One region of the Paenibacillus rhizolycopersici genome, then DNA from elsewhere that is predicted to be linked to it. Evidence: predicted binding sites of a transcription regulator. Region 1 holds the regulator's gene; the other holds the start of a gene.

Region 1 (8,006 bases):
AAACCTCGAAACCGTTTATTAGGAATATTTCTATTTACGACGACCCGTCAGCGATTCGGCAGGGTGAACACTTCCGGTAGCGGTTCGCCCGTTGTAAAACTGAAGAACCGATAATAGTGGTGGTCCTTCTGTTTGTAGAACAGCTGCCAGACCAGTTGGTTATTGTAAATGCCCGGCAGCAGACGGACAACCTGAATACCCGGCAACGTCTGTTTGATGATGGCTCGAACCTGATTCTCGGACTTCCCTTCCGATAGCAATCGCACCTCAGGGTCCTGTCCTTCTCGGAGCCAAACCATCATTTTACGTCCGGATTCGTCTTCCCCCTGCACGACCCAGGTGACTTCATCCCATACCGACTTCCACACCTCGTCTCCCTGGACCAGGTCCGTCTCCTGCTTCGCCTGTTGAACGGCCTCTCTTTCGGCTCTCCACGTATCCTCATGAATGTATAGATAAAACCGGTGGAGACCAAGGAGCACGATCAACAGGATCACGATGGACAGCAGAATCCATTGGGTTCGCTTCCTCAACCTTCTCTTCCTTTCCTATCCTAGCGTATTACCGTGCCAGCAGTCCCTCGAACGCAGCTTGAGCGTCGTGCCGAATACGCTCCTCATCAAGCGTCAGGCAAGCCCCGTGTTTGACGACCTGTTTGCCATTCACCCAAACGTGCTCCACGTCTTTTGGTCCAGCAGAATACACGGTGTGCGAGATGAAATCCGTTCGCGGCAGAAAATGAGCCTGCTCCGTGTTCAAGGCGATGAAATCCGCCTTCATGCCAGCCGCAAGCTTCCCGGTGTTCGGCAAGAAGACCGACTTCGCGCCGTACTCCGTCCCCATCTTGAGTGCTTCTAGAGCCGGAATCGCCGTCGGATCCCCGGATACGCCTTTATGAATCAGCGCGGCCAAACGAATCTCCTCCAGCATGTCCAGGTTATTGTTGCTGGCTGCACCGTCAGTACCCAGCGATACCACCACTCCCTTCTTCAGGAGCTCCGGTACTCTGGCAACGCCGCTGGCCAACTTTAAGTTGCTACCCGGATTATGAGAGACGGTAACGCCATGAGAAGCCAAGACCTCGATTTCCTCGTCCGTCAAATGTACGGCATGGGCGAGCAGCGTCGGGCGGGAGAACATGCCCAGCTTCCGCAGGTGCTCTACCGGGCGAACGCCGTAATCGTTCACGTTCTGCTCCACCTCGGCGCGTGTCTCCGACATATGCGTATGCATCGGTAGATCGAGATCGTGGGCGGCTTGTACGAACTTCTCGATGAAAGCCGGCGGACAGGTATATGGCGCATGAGGCGACATCATCGTCGTGATGCGTCCTTCCGCTTTACCGTGCCAATTCTGGGCAAACGCGATCGCTTCTTTAAGCTTCTGATCCTGCTCTTCCGGCGAGCATAGCCCGATCGCTCCGCGCATCAGTACGGCGCGAATGCCGGATTCCTCGACAACCTTGGCGACTTCGTCCATCTGATCGTACATATCCAAGAACGTGGTCGTACCGCCTTTAAGCATTTCCAGTACGGACAGCGCCGTTCCAGCATAAACGTCAGCAGCGGTAAACTTGGCTTCCATCGGCCACATTTTCTCCTGCAGCCAGGTTTGCAGTACCATGTCATCCCCATAACCGCGCAACAGCGACATCGCCGCATGACCATGGGTGTTAATCAGTCCTGGCAAAAATAACAAGCCTTTGCCGTCAAACGTTTCGGCGCCTTCCACGCCTTCCGGGCGCTCTTCTCCGATATAGGTGATCGAATCGCCTTCAACAAGCATATATCCATGAATCACGGGGCGATTGGTCTCCAGTACGGCAAACGTCCCGTTCTTAATTAACCATTTACGACTCATACGTTGGCTTGTTCCTTTCCATCCTCCAGATAATATGCCAAGCTAAGCAGGTCTGTAGTGAAATCGGCCGCATGAATCCGCACTTCCGACGGCACCTTGAGAATCGTTGGCGCGAAGTTCAGGATGGCTCCGATCCCGGCCGCAACCAGCTCGTCTGCCACGCGCTGGGCTTCTGTGTCAGGTACCGTAATGATCCCAATACGGATATTATTCGCTCGTACCGTAGCTACCAGCTCCTCAATCGGTTGAATCGTGATGTTGTTGATTTGGGTACCGATCTTTGCTGGCGATGCGTCGAACACGGCGACGATTTTCATATTATCCTTCAAATAAGCATTATAATTCGAAAGGGCTTGCCCTAGATTACCGGCACCGACTAACGCCACGTTAATTTGCTGGTCCAGGTTGAGAATCTGTTGAATCTTCTCGATTAGGTAAGCCACGTCATAGCCGATCCCCTTCCGACCGAAATCGCCGAAATACGCTAAATCCTTGCGGATTTGCGCGGGATTCAGATCCAACTTCTGGCCCAGCTCCTGCGAGGAGACCGTGGGGACCTCCCTGCGGCTGAGTTCGTTCAAGAAACGCAGGTAAACCGGCAGTCTGCGGACGACGGCGTCCGAAATTTTTTCTGACTTCATGCTTCGTTTCCCCCTATTCTTCAATGCGATCAATAAAGCGGTTTAGGCTTCGGGATTCAACCATTCCGAGATGCGAGGTACCATTTGATTCATCGGCATATGCTCCATCTTCGGTCCGGGCAAAGAGTATAAAAAATACTTCCCATAGTAAGACTCCAGGATACGGGTATCATAAACGATTACGATGCCACGATCCTGCGAGGAACGGACGAGTCGCCCGAATCCTTGCTTGAAGCGGATAACCGCCTGCGGGACGGATAACTTCATAAATGGGTTTTTCTTCTCCCGCTGCAGCCGCTCACTCTTGGCTTCCACCAGCGGATGGTTCGGCGGTTGAAAAGGCAGCCGCACGATCGCTAAACTTGTCAGCGCCTCGCCGGGGATATCTACCCCTTCCCAGAAACTGCTCGTCCCCAGCAGCACCGATGCATTTTGACCCTGGAAGCGCCGAGTCAGCTTGGAACGGCTACCGCTGTCCATCCCTTGCCCGATGACGGTGATCCCCTGCGCCGAGAGCAACTCTTTCAGCGGGTCATACACCTGTCTCAGCATCCGGTAGGACGTAAACAGCACCAGCATGCGGCCTTGCGTAGCCACCGCGGAATCTGCCAACGACTGCACCAACGTGTTAATGAAGTGATCATCTCCCACGCTGCCCTTTACGCTCGGAAAATCACGCGGAATGACTAAGAGTGCCTGGTCCCGGTAATTAAACGGAGATGGCAACATCGACGTAATCAACCGTTCCTCTTCCGCCGCCTCCGTCAGACCCAACTGCTCGATCATATATTGAAACGACTTATCGACTGACAATGTCGCGGAAGTCATAACTACGCTTTTTTTCCGATCGAAGAAAAATTCCTTCAACTGGGCGCTAACGTCAATCGGCACCGCGTACATTTGCAGCGAGCGGCTGCGGTAATTCCCGTTGGCTTCCATCCAATAAACCGTGTCTTCGCTTTCCAGCTTCATGAAAAACCGCAGTGATTCCCGTTCTCCAGCTAAATCCTTAAACAAGCCGCTGATATCGGTAAGCAGGCTTTCCGCAGCATAATCATCCTGCTCCTCCCGAATCTCGGACAGGAGACGATCCCCTTTGCGAAGCACGTCGCCCAGACCCACGTAAATCTGGTTTTCGAGCGCGGTCAGTGTCTCCCAATCCTTCGGCTTTCGGGTCGGCAGCAGCCGATATACGAATTGCCCCGGATCGCCGGGGGCCGCATCGCTGCGATCCGGCATCAAGCTGAACAGCAGCTCGCTGAGCTTGTCCCAGCTCTCTTTCACATCCACCAACGTTGGGTAGATGCCATCGATCACTGCGCACCATTCCGCAGCTTTCTCCGCGGACGACGCATCTATCGAGCTCCGAAGATTAGCCAACTGCCCTGTCTTGCTGTCTTTAAACAACCGGGTCAGCGTATGGACCACCGTAAAGTATTTCATATGAATGCCAAGATGCTTGCCGGCCACATCTTCCAAATGATGCGCCTCATCGATGACCAGCCGCTCATAGCCTGGTAGCAGCTGGTGCCCGGCCTGAATGTCCGTAAACAATTTAGAGTGGTTCGTGATGACCACGTCCGCTACTCCGGCTTCGTGTTTGGCACGATGATAGAAGCATTTGCGGAACCAGGGGCAGGATCGGCCTAAGCAGGATTCCGATTCACTGGCTACCGTCTCCCAGAAGTCGCCGCCGCGGTTTCCGAGATTCAACTCTTCATCGTCGCCGTTTTCCGTTTGTGTCAGCCACACAACCATTTGCGCGGCCGTCATCACCTCTTCTTTAGGTGTTGCGAAGTCTTTTCTATTCATTTTATGTTCAAATTTGCGCAAGCACAAATAATGCTGCCTTCCTTTAAATACGGCTGCGCGGAAAGGAAAAGGCACGACTTCCGTCAATAGCGGCACGTCGCGCTCCCGCAGCTGCTCCTGCAGGTTGATGGTATGAGTGCTGACCATTACCTTCTCTTCATTCTTTACACTGTGGTAAATGGCCGGCAGGAGATATCCCAAGGATTTACCGGTCCCCGTTCCGGCTTCGACCAGCAGATGCTTGTCTTCCTCGAAAGCCCTCATGACCTCATTCAGCATCATGTTCTGGGCTTCTCGCTCCTCATACTGCGGCAAACGCTCTCGCAGCCGTTCCCGAACCTGTTCCATGAACTGCTCGAACGTCACATCCGCCAGCGGATTTCGATCCGAACTGTCCCTTGGCGCTTGAATGTCCAGCCAATCCTCCACCTGCAGGGCGAATTGACGATAGTACACGAAACCATCTTCGCTTGGCATCGCCTCGCGTTCCTTCTCCTGCGTCATCGCATCGAAAAACCAGCCCAAATCGCTGTCCTCGCCTGCAAACAGATCGGCCAGACGCTGCAAAGTCAACAGCGGCAGCTGCGCGCATTCCTCCACACATTTCAGGAAAATGAGTGCCGTCGCCAGCGCATCGCTGTCCGCCTGATGCGGCCGATCATGCTCCACTCCAAACTCCGCCGCCACCAGCCCGAGCTGATAGGAAGTAAGCGAAGGAAACAGGATTTTCAAGAAATCCATCGTATCCAGAATGCGGCCGGTAAACGGCAAATAGCCTGTTTTGTCCAAAGCGCTCTGCAAGAAATTAAAATCGAATGCAACATTGTGCCCGACCAAGACGACGTCGTTTAGAAGCGGAACCATCTCCACCATCACTTCGTCTAGCTCCGGCGCATCCTTGACATCTTCCTCTGTAATTCCCGTCAATCCCGTAATAAAAGGAGGGATCGGAACACCTGGTTTCACGAAGGAACGATACACCTGCGATATCGTCTTATCCGGTTCTATAATGGCAAGTCCCACTTGAATAATTTCATCGGAGGACTGGTTACCCGTCGTTTCAAAATCAAGCACTGCGTATTTCATTGCTATTAATTGTCCCTTCATTCCAGTCTCTTTACAGCATAACAGAAGATAACCGATTTGAAAATTAATACAAACGGGATCTGTAATAAAAATCACAAAACAAAACAAGCGATGCGCCGCTTTAAGCGGAATTTCGCATCGCTACATGATTCAAGCCGTAAATAAGTGCGTTCAATCGGAATGAGACCTACAATAAGGAAGTCAGTTCCGGACTGTAATGCAATTTCCCCGTGCTGTGCGTGCAGGCCTCCAAATTGGCCAGTGGCTCGGGCAAGGACGGATCGCTGTGATGAGCCAACTTGAAGTACTCTTTTGCTTTGGTAAACACACCTTTTTGCGCCTCAATGCATCCGAGTGCGTTGTAAATGATGGAACGAAGCCGTTTGTTCGTCGCCTTCTCCAATACCAGCCAGAAATGCTTCGCGGCTTTGTCGATTTGCTCCAGGTGCAGATGGCACATTCCCATGTAGGTCTGGGCGAGCACACTGTCAGGAAACTGCTGCATGACCTGCTCAAATTGGGACAATGCCTGAGGAAACATCAGCAGTTTGTAATACCCTTGCCCTTTGATAAAAACGGGGTCATCCAATTCAGGAAGATCGGGCGTCTCCCTGGATGCCAGGCTCCCAAACGCATGGCGCAAATATCCCATTTTCTCCTCGAAGCATAACCACTCCTCGATGATCCCGTCGCTCATATGCTGAAGCAGGCTCCATTTCTTAGCCAACTCCAGCTTTTGAGCGTTACCGGCCAAGGGATATTTCCGTGTGATTTCGTCCAACATCTCATTCATTTCCGCAAACACATGCTGAAACATCATTCGCATCCCCCCAAACGAAAATGAAATCAGTCCGAGCCTTACGTTCATTTTTTGTTTCGAGGACCGTTTTCATTCCCGCAGGGAGGAATTACACTTTTTTGAAGGCTTTATTCTGACTTTGGTAACTGTGGCGGATGCCGCAAGTTGGGGTCCTCAGCGGGTCGGGGGTTGGAGGCGTATGTTCCTTTGTTCCCCAAGGTGTGCGATACCGCAAGAGCTAAGACGCGAATTGTATGCGAAAAATCGAGTACATTTCGGCGTCTTCGGTGATTCTGACAGAATGTATTCGAAATATCATGCATAACTGTACGTTGGAAGGGCGATGTCCTGGGATCTGTATGAAAAACCGAATACATTACGGTTTTTGGTTCATTCGCGACAATTTGCATATGAAAAATCGAATACAATTTGGCGTTTTCGATGATTCTGACGGAATGTATTCGAAATATCATACATAATTGCGTGTTGGGAAGGCAATGACCCGCAATCTGTATGAAAAACCGAATACATCACGGTTTTTGGGTCATTCGCGACAATTTGCATATGAAAAATCGAATACAATCAGCGAGCGACGTTGACCAGGTGCGTAGCGTAGCTGGAGGCTATGTGAGCACACGGAGGGCCCGGCTGAATTCAAGATTCGACGCCGAGCCCTCCCCTAAGTCCACTTCGTGATCCGAAGATGACTTTATGAACTACCTTATTTTAGCGGATCATGGCGTGAAGTTCTTGGTGCGCCTTCTCCACCGGCTTATTGTTCTCGTCAACGAACACAACCGTTGGTTTATGGCTGCGTACCTCTTCCGCCGATAGTTGGGCGTAAGAAATGATGATGACACTATCGCCCGGCTGCACAAGACGTGCTGCCGCGCCGTTCAAACAAATGACGCCGCTTCCGCGAGGCCCCGGAATCACATAAGTCTCCAGGCGGGCACCATTGTTATTGTTTACGATTTGCACTTTCTCATTCTCCAGCAGATCAGAAGCCTCCATCAATTCCTCATCAATCGTGATACTGCCGACGTAATTCAGATTTGCTTCCGTCACCGTCGCGCGGTGAATTTTCGATTTCATCATCGTTCTATACATCAGTCGTTCACCTTCTTCGTTAAGATAACGTTATCGATCAGCCGAGTCTTGCCAAATTTCACGGCAACCGCAATCAACACGTCGCTCTGTCGTCCGGCAACATCAAGCCGGTCTCCGCCCGCCAGCGGGGACAGTCCCGGAAAATCGGCAATCTCCACATAATCAATCACGGCCAGCGGTTCAGCTCCAATCGAATCGCGCAGTTCGGCGAGCACCTCTCCTGCGGTCACGTTGGCTTCCGCATTTGCCTTAGCCTGAACGGCCAGCAGGCTGCGAGACAGGACAAGTGCGGCCTGCCGCTCTTCCGCACTCAGGTATACGTTTCGGGAGCTAAGGGCAAGGCCATCGGACTCACGCACAATCGGACAAGGAACGATCTCAACATCAAAATTCAAGTCCAACACCATCTGCGCGATGACCGCCACCTGTTGGGCATCTTTTTGCCCGAAATAAGCCCGGTCTGGCTGCACGATATGCAGCAGCTTGCCAACGACGGTCGTAACGCCGTCAAAATGACCCGGACGCGACGCCCCGCACAAGACGTCCGTTAAATCGGCAACCTTAATATTCGTTCGCGTCGGTTGGGGATACATCTCTTCAACGCTGGGTAGAAAGACAAAATCTACGCCCTCCCGCTCGGCCAAGGCCAGATCTTTCTCGGGATCTCGGGGATACCGCTCAAAATCCTCATTAGGGCC
Region 2 (8,006 bases), on a different contig from region 1:
ATGGCTAGGCCTCGCCCATAGACTGGTAGAAAGACCGGACAAACCTCGGAAAGGGGCAAACGCGCATGAGTACGTTTTTGACCAAAGCGGTGATGGATTTCTTTATCGCCTTCGGGATCGTGGTGGGGGGCGCCATGGTGGGCGGCATCGGTGCCGTCGTTTCACTCCAGCCGCCAACGCACACGATGCTGGACATCGCCGACCGCATTAAAATATGGGCGCTCGCCGCTGCCGTAGGCGGCACGATCGACCCGATGCGGGTCATCGAGAGCAATTTTTTTGACGGGAACCTGTCTCCGGCCATCAAACAAATCTTGTACCTGCTGTTTGCCTTTCTCGGTGCGCATATGGGTTCGGAGCTGGTGCGTTGGATGTGCGGGGGAGGCCGGGGATGACCGAAGAGGCGAAACAGCCGAAGCTTACGGGCTTTCGCAGGTTTATGCAGTTTACCGCTGTGTTTATCCTCGGCATGGTCATGGGCAGCATCGTCTACAACGTGATCTATCAGACAAGCTACAATTTGCTTTGGATCCAGAACAAGGATCTCACGATCCAACTGCATCAGGCAGAAGAGGATATCCGGACATTAAAAAAATACAACAACCGCTCGACCGTCATCAAAGAGATTAAGGTTCGCGTGGAGGAACGAGATCCCCCGCTCGATTCGCTCGCGGTTAAAGAGGTGGCCGAGCAGCTTCATAACGAGTTGGAGGTGCTGCGGGGCCGCAATATTTTCGATATCGACTCCGATGCCAAAATGGCTCGAACGCTGTTGAACCGCAAAATCTATGTCGTGCGCGATAAGGAGTATAGTATTCAGATCAAAACGATGTTGGTGAGCGATGGGGTGTTGCAGGTTTGGGTGGATATGAGGCCCTATATTCGTCTCTAGCAAATCATGCTAAAATAGAGGTAATTAAAAAAAAGAATTTTGATCACGAAGCGGATGCATGGAGCGGGTTCGGCGTCGAATCTTGAATTCACCCGGGCTTTCCGCTGCTCACGTAGGCTTCTCCTACGCTCCGCTGCTCAATCCCTAGCTTCATCCAACCTTCTCGGTGCTGAAAATCCTTTTTTTAAATTTGATTGAACCGGTAATTAAAAAAGGATTTTGATCACGAAGCGGATTCACCATTTTATATGATTTTTCATATAGAAATGGGCCAAAATTGTTAAAAAGACCAATTCTATATGAAATTTCATATAGAATATCGATATTTTGGCTTTTGAGCGCGAATATATATGATTTTTCGAACACAATCCTGCGGGGAGGCTATCCCCCTAACATTATGTTTATAAAGGAGCTAGTTGAATCAATGATCCAAACCATCCAATACGTTCTTTACGCTATCCTGATCATCTGCTGCGTGGGCTCGGTCTTCTTCAGCTTCAAGTCGCGGCGTTCGCTCGATCCGCAAACGCGGGGGATGGCGGCCGCCAAAATGAACATCTTTATGGGCGTGATGCTGATCATTCTGGCCCTCATTCAAATGTTCATGTTTAGCGGTTCGACGCTGCGGGTTGTCATCGGCGCCGTGTTTATGGTGCTGGGGGCATTCAACATTTTTGCCGGCATCCGCAACCACGGCTTGTATGCAAGGCAGAAACAGGGATAACCTCGGCCGCTCCGCCGTTAGCTATCCCCGTCCCCTGTCGCTTACCTATCCCAACCTCACGCGTGGTCGATCGACTGCAACGTCATGACCGCCTTGGAGATGAGGGAGTCCTGATACGTCAACATGATCTCCAGCTTACAAGCCCGGCGGCTCATCTCCAGCAGCACAGGAGTGATGACTATCGGGTTTTCAATTTGCACCGGACGCACGAAATAGGTGGTGATATTGTCGACGACAAAGTCGCCGCCGCTGGTGTCCTTGGCCGCGCGAAGCCCCGCCTGGGTCATTAGCGAAGTCAGAACCCCGTGCGAAATCGTCCCCAAATCGGTGGACATCTGCGGCGTAATCATTCCGCGGAAAAATAACTTCCCCTCTTCGTCCCGCTCCTCGGCAAACCCATTCCACATCAAATGCTCAAACGTTTCGCCTAGCTGCGGCTGATTGCGCACGTCCCGCATGGCCTGCAGCACCTCACGACGCGTCACCGACGAGACCAGCTTCCGATTGCGGTCGACAACGGGCAAGAAATCGATTCCTTCCCATACCATGATTTGCGCGGCGGAAGCCAGCGATGTCTGCAGGCCGACGGTAATCGGATGGCGAGTCATACATTTCTCGATGGACTGGTCGCCGCTAAGCTCCTCGACATTCTTTCGGCTGACGATCCCGATGACCCGATTCCATTCATCCACGACCGGAAAATGCTGATTTCCCGTCTCCAATGACAACTGGTCGAAATCGGAAATGTTGCTCGTCGCCTTCAACATATTCACCCGCGGCTTGCGGCTGACGATGTCTTCCACGAGCATGATTTTCTTCTTGATCAAGCGGTCAAACAACGCGCGGTTAATCATGGAAGCGACGGTAAACGTATCATGACGCGATGAAATGATCGGCAAAGACAGCTTGTCCGCCAATGCCTTGACCTCGCGGCTCGTCCCGAAGCCCCCGGTGATCAGCACGCCGGCGCCTTGCTCCAGGGCCAGCGAATGGGCATTGTCGCGGTTCCCGATAATCAACAGGCTGCCGGCGTCGATGTATCTGGCCATGGCATCGATTTTCATCGCACCGATGACGTATTTGTTCAGCGTTTTGTCCAAGCCTTCCCCACCGCCGAGTACATGGCCCTCCACGATGTCCACCACGTCGCCAAAGGTTAACTGGTCGGAGATGTTCCGCGGCTTCTTCTCTACGCGAACGGTGCCGATCCGCTCCTTCGTAATGACGATCCCCAGGTTCTCCGCTTCCTTTACCGCCCGGTAAGCGGTGCCTTCGCTGACGCTCAGCGTTTTGGCCAGCTTGCGTACGGATATTTTCGTCCCGATCTTCAGTCCTTCGATATGCTGGAGCAGCTGTTCGTGTTTTGTGACGCTTTCCTCCGGTCCCTCCAACTGTTATACCCCCCTGCCCGAATCTGTACTATTCTGTATTCATTATACACCTTCAAGCGTAGGTCATCCAGACGGCGGCAAGAACGATAACAGAATAGACAATTTCCAGCATACCGGACGGTTTCGCGGTGATTCCTGTCCGCGGGAACCAGACCGCCCGTGCCAGCAATACCACTGCAGCCAGCCCCAATGCCGGAGACAGAAGCCAGAGCGCCAGAAGCGCCAGGACCAGATGATAGGCTACGGAATAGGAATAGAATCGCTTGTTATTCCGTTCGCGGATAATCGTTTTTACATAAAAGGCGGTTCCGATGAAGTACGCCGTGCTGATCAGGAACAATTCCATAGCCAGCCGGAGATCGGTCCCTCCTCCAAGTTTGTAGGAGATAAATACCATCAGGCTGAATTGCACGATAGCGGCAATATCGTTTAGCAAAGCGCGTTCTCGCTTTCGCTTGGCATAGAGGGCATTGATTGCAAACAGCGGAACGAAGAGGAACGCCATTAGCAGAACGATGGGACGGAACAGAACCAAAGCGGCCGCCGCAGGGACTAACAGCGCACCATAGAACAGCACCGGTTTGCGGAAGCGGGCCGCTTTTCCCGTCCGAATCCACTGCAACAGGGGAAACATCAGCAAATAGATCAGAAGCCAGCAAACAAACAACAGTCCGTGAATCGCCCCGGGGGTAGAGGCGAGCATCCCGAACAGAAACGGAACGACCAGCATCGCCCAGGCTCCGTGCTGATTGGGAATATAATCTCGGATTCGCACGTCATTGGTTCCTCCTTCATCTTCGTGTAAAGCCTAAATTACGGACATTATAATCAGTAGGCCTAAGCATCCCAGTGACAGGAATCACTGGAACCATGGCGTCTTCCGGACAAATCCAAACAGAAATTTTCACCGGCAATTGACTTGTGACTGATATCACAATCATTCTGCTTCCCGTTGATATAATGAGGTCGAATCGTTAAATTTTTAACTTTAGGAGGACTTCACATGAGTCAATTCAAAGCTACTGTCAACGCTACCGAATATCCGCCGCAGCTCAAGCATAAGACGATTTTTGCCGCTTACAATTCCTTGGAGCCGGGGGAAGCCATGCTGCTGATCAACGACCATGACCCGGTGCCGCTCCGTTTTCAGTTCGAAGCGATGCATCCCGGCGGTTTTACTTGGGAGTACATTGAGCAAGGGCCCGAGATGTTCCAGGTGAAAATCGGCAAAAATTAAAGCAGGGGGAATGCCCTATGGCTACGATTACGGTTATCGATGACAAGACGATCCAAATCGCCGTGGAACTGGAGGATGCCTTGCGCATGATTCAGGAAGCGGAGAGCAATCTCGAGCGGTACGCGGGTGAGATCCTCACGATCGCCGAGAAAATGCCGGAATTTCAATACACGTATTTCTGTTTCTACGCCTATGACACCGCCACCTTGTTTGAAAAAATGTTAGGGATCGATCCGAAGCAGTATTTGTCCTTCTCGCTGGATGCGCCGGACTCGTTCTTCTATACTCTTTACGGCGGCATGAAGGGACTTAGCGGTGCGGCACGGCTGTGCCAAGCGTTTGCAACCGAACGGACCGACGTGGAGGTGAATGTGTAAATGGCAGACCGCATTGTTGAACTCGACGTTCGCCCGTTTCTTCGCCGAGGCGAGGAACCGTTCAGTGTGATCATGGACACGGTCGGGAAGCTGGAAAAGGGCGAGACTTTCGTTCTGCACGCCACCATGAATCCCGTCCCGCTTCTAAAGGTGCTTGAAGGTAAGGGCTACAGCCATGCTTCCGAGCAATTGGCTGAGGATCATTGGAAAGTGACATTTGAACCTCTTCCATCCTAATGCCCATCCGTTGGATTTACAAGAATGAAAAGGAGGCCGATCGGCCTCCTTTTTGCATTGCGTGAATTTGCTCACGGTTGATCGTGACTGTTGTAGCCCCGAGGAATATAGGAGCAGTACGGATCGCTTTCCAAATAATCGCCGGTAACCGCATAGGCCCTTGCCCTGGAGCCGCCGCATAGCTCCTTGAATTCGCAGGCTCCGCACTTGCCCTTAAGCAAGGATTTATTTCTTAACTGCTGCAAAATCGGCGAATTTCGATAGATTTCCACCAACGAAGTGTCTCGGACACTTCCGCAATTCACCGGCAGAAAACCACTCGGATACACCTCGCCAATATGGCTGATAAATACGAATCCGTCTCCGTCGTTTACGCCTTTAGGCGATCGGCCGAGTACATCCTTTCGTTTGGGCGTTGCCGAGACCCCCTCTACGGAAGCGGCGATTCGCCTCTGCTGCTGCATGAATACCCGGCGGTAATGGGGCGCTTCCGTCGCTTTAATGCCGTAAGGCATCTCCCGTTGCAGGTCCGCCAGCCAAATCATCACCTGCTCATGCTCTTCCGGTGTAATCATGTCTTTCGTCATTCCCCGCCCCGTTGGTACAAGGAAGAACACGCTCCAGAGCACCGCCCCCATCCCTTTGACCGTTTCCGCGATTCGCGGCAGATCGTTCAGGTTATAACGGGACACCGTCGTGTTGATCTGAATCGGAATCTCCAGCTGTTGTAAATAACCGATCCCTCTGGTCGTCATCTCGAATGAACCCGGTGTGCCGCGGAAATGGTCATGGATCTCCGCCGTCGAGCCGTCTAGGCTAAACGCCCAGCGAGAAAGACCAACCTCCTTGGCTTTGCTTACGGCGGAGAAGGTAACCCTCGGCGTGGCACTTGGGGTCATGGAAACGGGCAATCCCTTCTCATGGATCGCATACCGCGCCAGGTCAAACAAATCCGGTCGCATGAGCGGGTCTCCCCCCGTAAATACAAAAAGCGGATCGTCCATTTCCGCGATTTCGTCGATAAGCTTCTTGCCTTCTTCGAAGGTCAGCTGTCTGGGATCGGGGTGATATTGAGCTTCCGCCCGGCAGTGCAGACATTTCAGCGCACAGGCTCTCGTCAATTCCCAAATGACGATAAAGGGATTCACGTTATAATCTTTATGCTGAATCAGTTGCATTTCGATTCATCTCCCAACCAAGTTAACGCCGCTTCCGCCGCTTCCTTCCCTTGACGAATGCAATCGGGGATCCCCACTCCGCCATACCCCGCTCCGCACACCATAACGCCGGGCATCACCTGCTCCAATTCGGCACGAAGCTCCTTCAGATGCTCCACATGACCAACCGGGTACTGCGGCATCGACTCCGGCAAAGCCGACATTTCGCAAAAGAGCGGTTCGGCTTCGATCCCCATCAGATCCTTAAGTTCAGCAGCCACGCGTCGACGGATCTCCGTCTCCGGCAGCTTCGTCCAGGCCTGGTCTCCCAAGCGGCCGATATACGCACGGAGCAGCACGCGTCCTTCCGGTGCCGTGTGCAGCCACTTGGAGGACGTCCACGTAATTGCCGTAACCATCCGCCCTTCCCCGCGCGGAATCAACACGCCGGAACCGTCCAAATCATGCTGGATCTCTTGTCGCCGGTAGGCAAAAGCCAGATTCGCGACCGAGACGTAACGGATCTTTTCCAAATAGGCCGCTGTTCGAACCTGATCCTGAAGTAGCCGGGCCGAGGCATAGGCCGGGGTTGCCAGGATGACGGCGTCCGCCTCCAAACGTTCGCCCCCAGATAGCTCCAATTCGTAGCGTCCCGCTTTCTTACTCATCCCGTCTACCGCTTGTCCCGTTATGACCTGCTCGCCTTGAAGCGCAGCGGCTAAACCGTAAGTAAGCACGTTCAATCCGCCCTCCAGCGTCAAAAACATGCTGTTATGCCCCCCCTTAGGCATTTCCTCTCGCGGCTTGGGGGAAGGTTGTTTTTTGCTCGCCAAGAGACCGAGAATCAAACTACGATGTTTACGCTCCATCTCCATAAACTGGGGGAACGTTGCTTCCAGGCTAAGCTCCGCCGTATCCCCGGCATAGATGCCAGCTAGCAGCGGCTCGGTCAGGTTCTCCAGCACTTCACGCCCCAACCGTCGATGAATGAAGCCGCCAAGCGATTCATCCCCGCCGCCGCGTCTGGCTGGTAGCACGAGGTCTAACGCGGCGCGCAGCTTGCCGGCCGGCGACAGCAGGCCGGTCTTCACCAATGGCCACATTTGCGTAGGAATACCGAGCATCAGCCCTGGCGGCATCGGGTGAAAGCGGCCATGATGCACAATGTAGTTCTTTTTGGCTAGCGGATTCGTTCCCACCAGCAAATGCTCTAAACCCAATTCCTTCGTCAACTCCAAAACAACGGTTTTCCGCGCGATGAATGAATCGGGGCCTTGCTCTATCGTAAAACCGTCCCGACGCAAGGTGCGAATGTTCCCGCCTAGCCGGTCCGTTTGCTCTATAATCGTTATTCCGGCGTCGATCCCCCGTTCGCGAAGCCACTTCCGGGCGTAATAAGCCGCGCTCAACCCGGAAATCCCCCCGCCGACCACCGCAATGTTTCTGCTCATGATAAGGTTTGCCCTCCTTTGAGCGGCGTGACTCTCCTGCGAGTCCAACCGTCTCATCATTGAATTCCTAGTAATCGTAACCCCTTGATCCGCGCCGTTTTATGACTGGAATCACTCCAAATGCAAACCCCTCGCGATAAAATGGTCAAAATTCCACCGGGAGGTAAGTTTAAATGAACAACATCCATGAAACCAAGTTACCCACCGCCAAAAACGGAGCGGAGCTGCTGATCGAGTGCTTGCGTGCGGAACAGGTCGACACGATCTTCGGATATCCCGGCGGTGCGGTCATTCCGATCTACGATGCGCTGTACGATTGCCTAGAAATCCATCATATTCTAACCCGGCATGAGCAAGCCGCCGTGCATGCGGCGGACGGATATGCCCGAGTCACGGGACAGGCCGGGGTCGCGCTCGTCACCTCCGGGCCAGGGGCGACAAATGCGGTCACGGGTATCGCTAACGCCTATATGGACTCGGTCCCGATGGTTGTGCTGACGGGTCAGGTTTCCACCGACCTGATCGGTCGGGACAGCTTCC

Evidence for each region. Region 1 encodes Rex, which represses fermentation and respiration genes when NADH is low (regulators of the CRP and FNR family bind a similar motif). Its sites were predicted from a motif close to TTGTGAAATATTTCACAA; they were not measured.
Region 2: IM700_RS17880 (DUF2249 domain-containing protein) is a predicted target of Rex. The motif match lies at 3,927-3,944, and genes of this name have one in related genera.

The regions. Positions count from the first base shown of each region.
Region 1 is NZ_JADCNN020000005.1:52,524-60,529, forward strand. Features, by position in the region: gene IM700_RS07255 (cell wall elongation regulator TseB-like domain-containing protein) at 48-533, opposite strand; gene IM700_RS07260 (amidohydrolase) at 562-1,860, opposite strand; gene IM700_RS07265 (redox-sensing transcriptional repressor Rex) at 1,857-2,525, opposite strand; gene dinG (ATP-dependent DNA helicase DinG) at 2,544-5,399, opposite strand; gene IM700_RS07275 (tetratricopeptide repeat protein) at 5,587-6,219, opposite strand; gene panD (aspartate 1-decarboxylase) at 6,925-7,308, opposite strand; gene panC (pantoate--beta-alanine ligase) at 7,308-8,006, opposite strand, start outside.
Region 2 is NZ_JADCNN020000019.1:66,074-74,079, reverse strand. Features, by position in the region: gene IM700_RS17905 (YtrH family sporulation protein) at 66-395, shown strand; gene IM700_RS17900 (sporulation membrane protein YtrI) at 392-892, shown strand; gene IM700_RS17895 (YtpI family protein) at 1,317-1,616, shown strand; gene IM700_RS17890 (DRTGG domain-containing protein) at 1,673-3,007, opposite strand; gene IM700_RS17885 (YwiC-like family protein) at 3,060-3,782, opposite strand; gene IM700_RS17880 (DUF2249 domain-containing protein) at 4,011-4,244, shown strand; gene IM700_RS17875 (hypothetical protein) at 4,262-4,621, shown strand; gene IM700_RS17870 (DUF2249 domain-containing protein) at 4,622-4,858, shown strand; gene IM700_RS17865 (TIGR04053 family radical SAM/SPASM domain-containing protein) at 4,930-6,036, opposite strand; gene hemG (protoporphyrinogen oxidase) at 6,027-7,466, opposite strand; gene ilvB (biosynthetic-type acetolactate synthase large subunit) at 7,640-8,006, shown strand, end outside.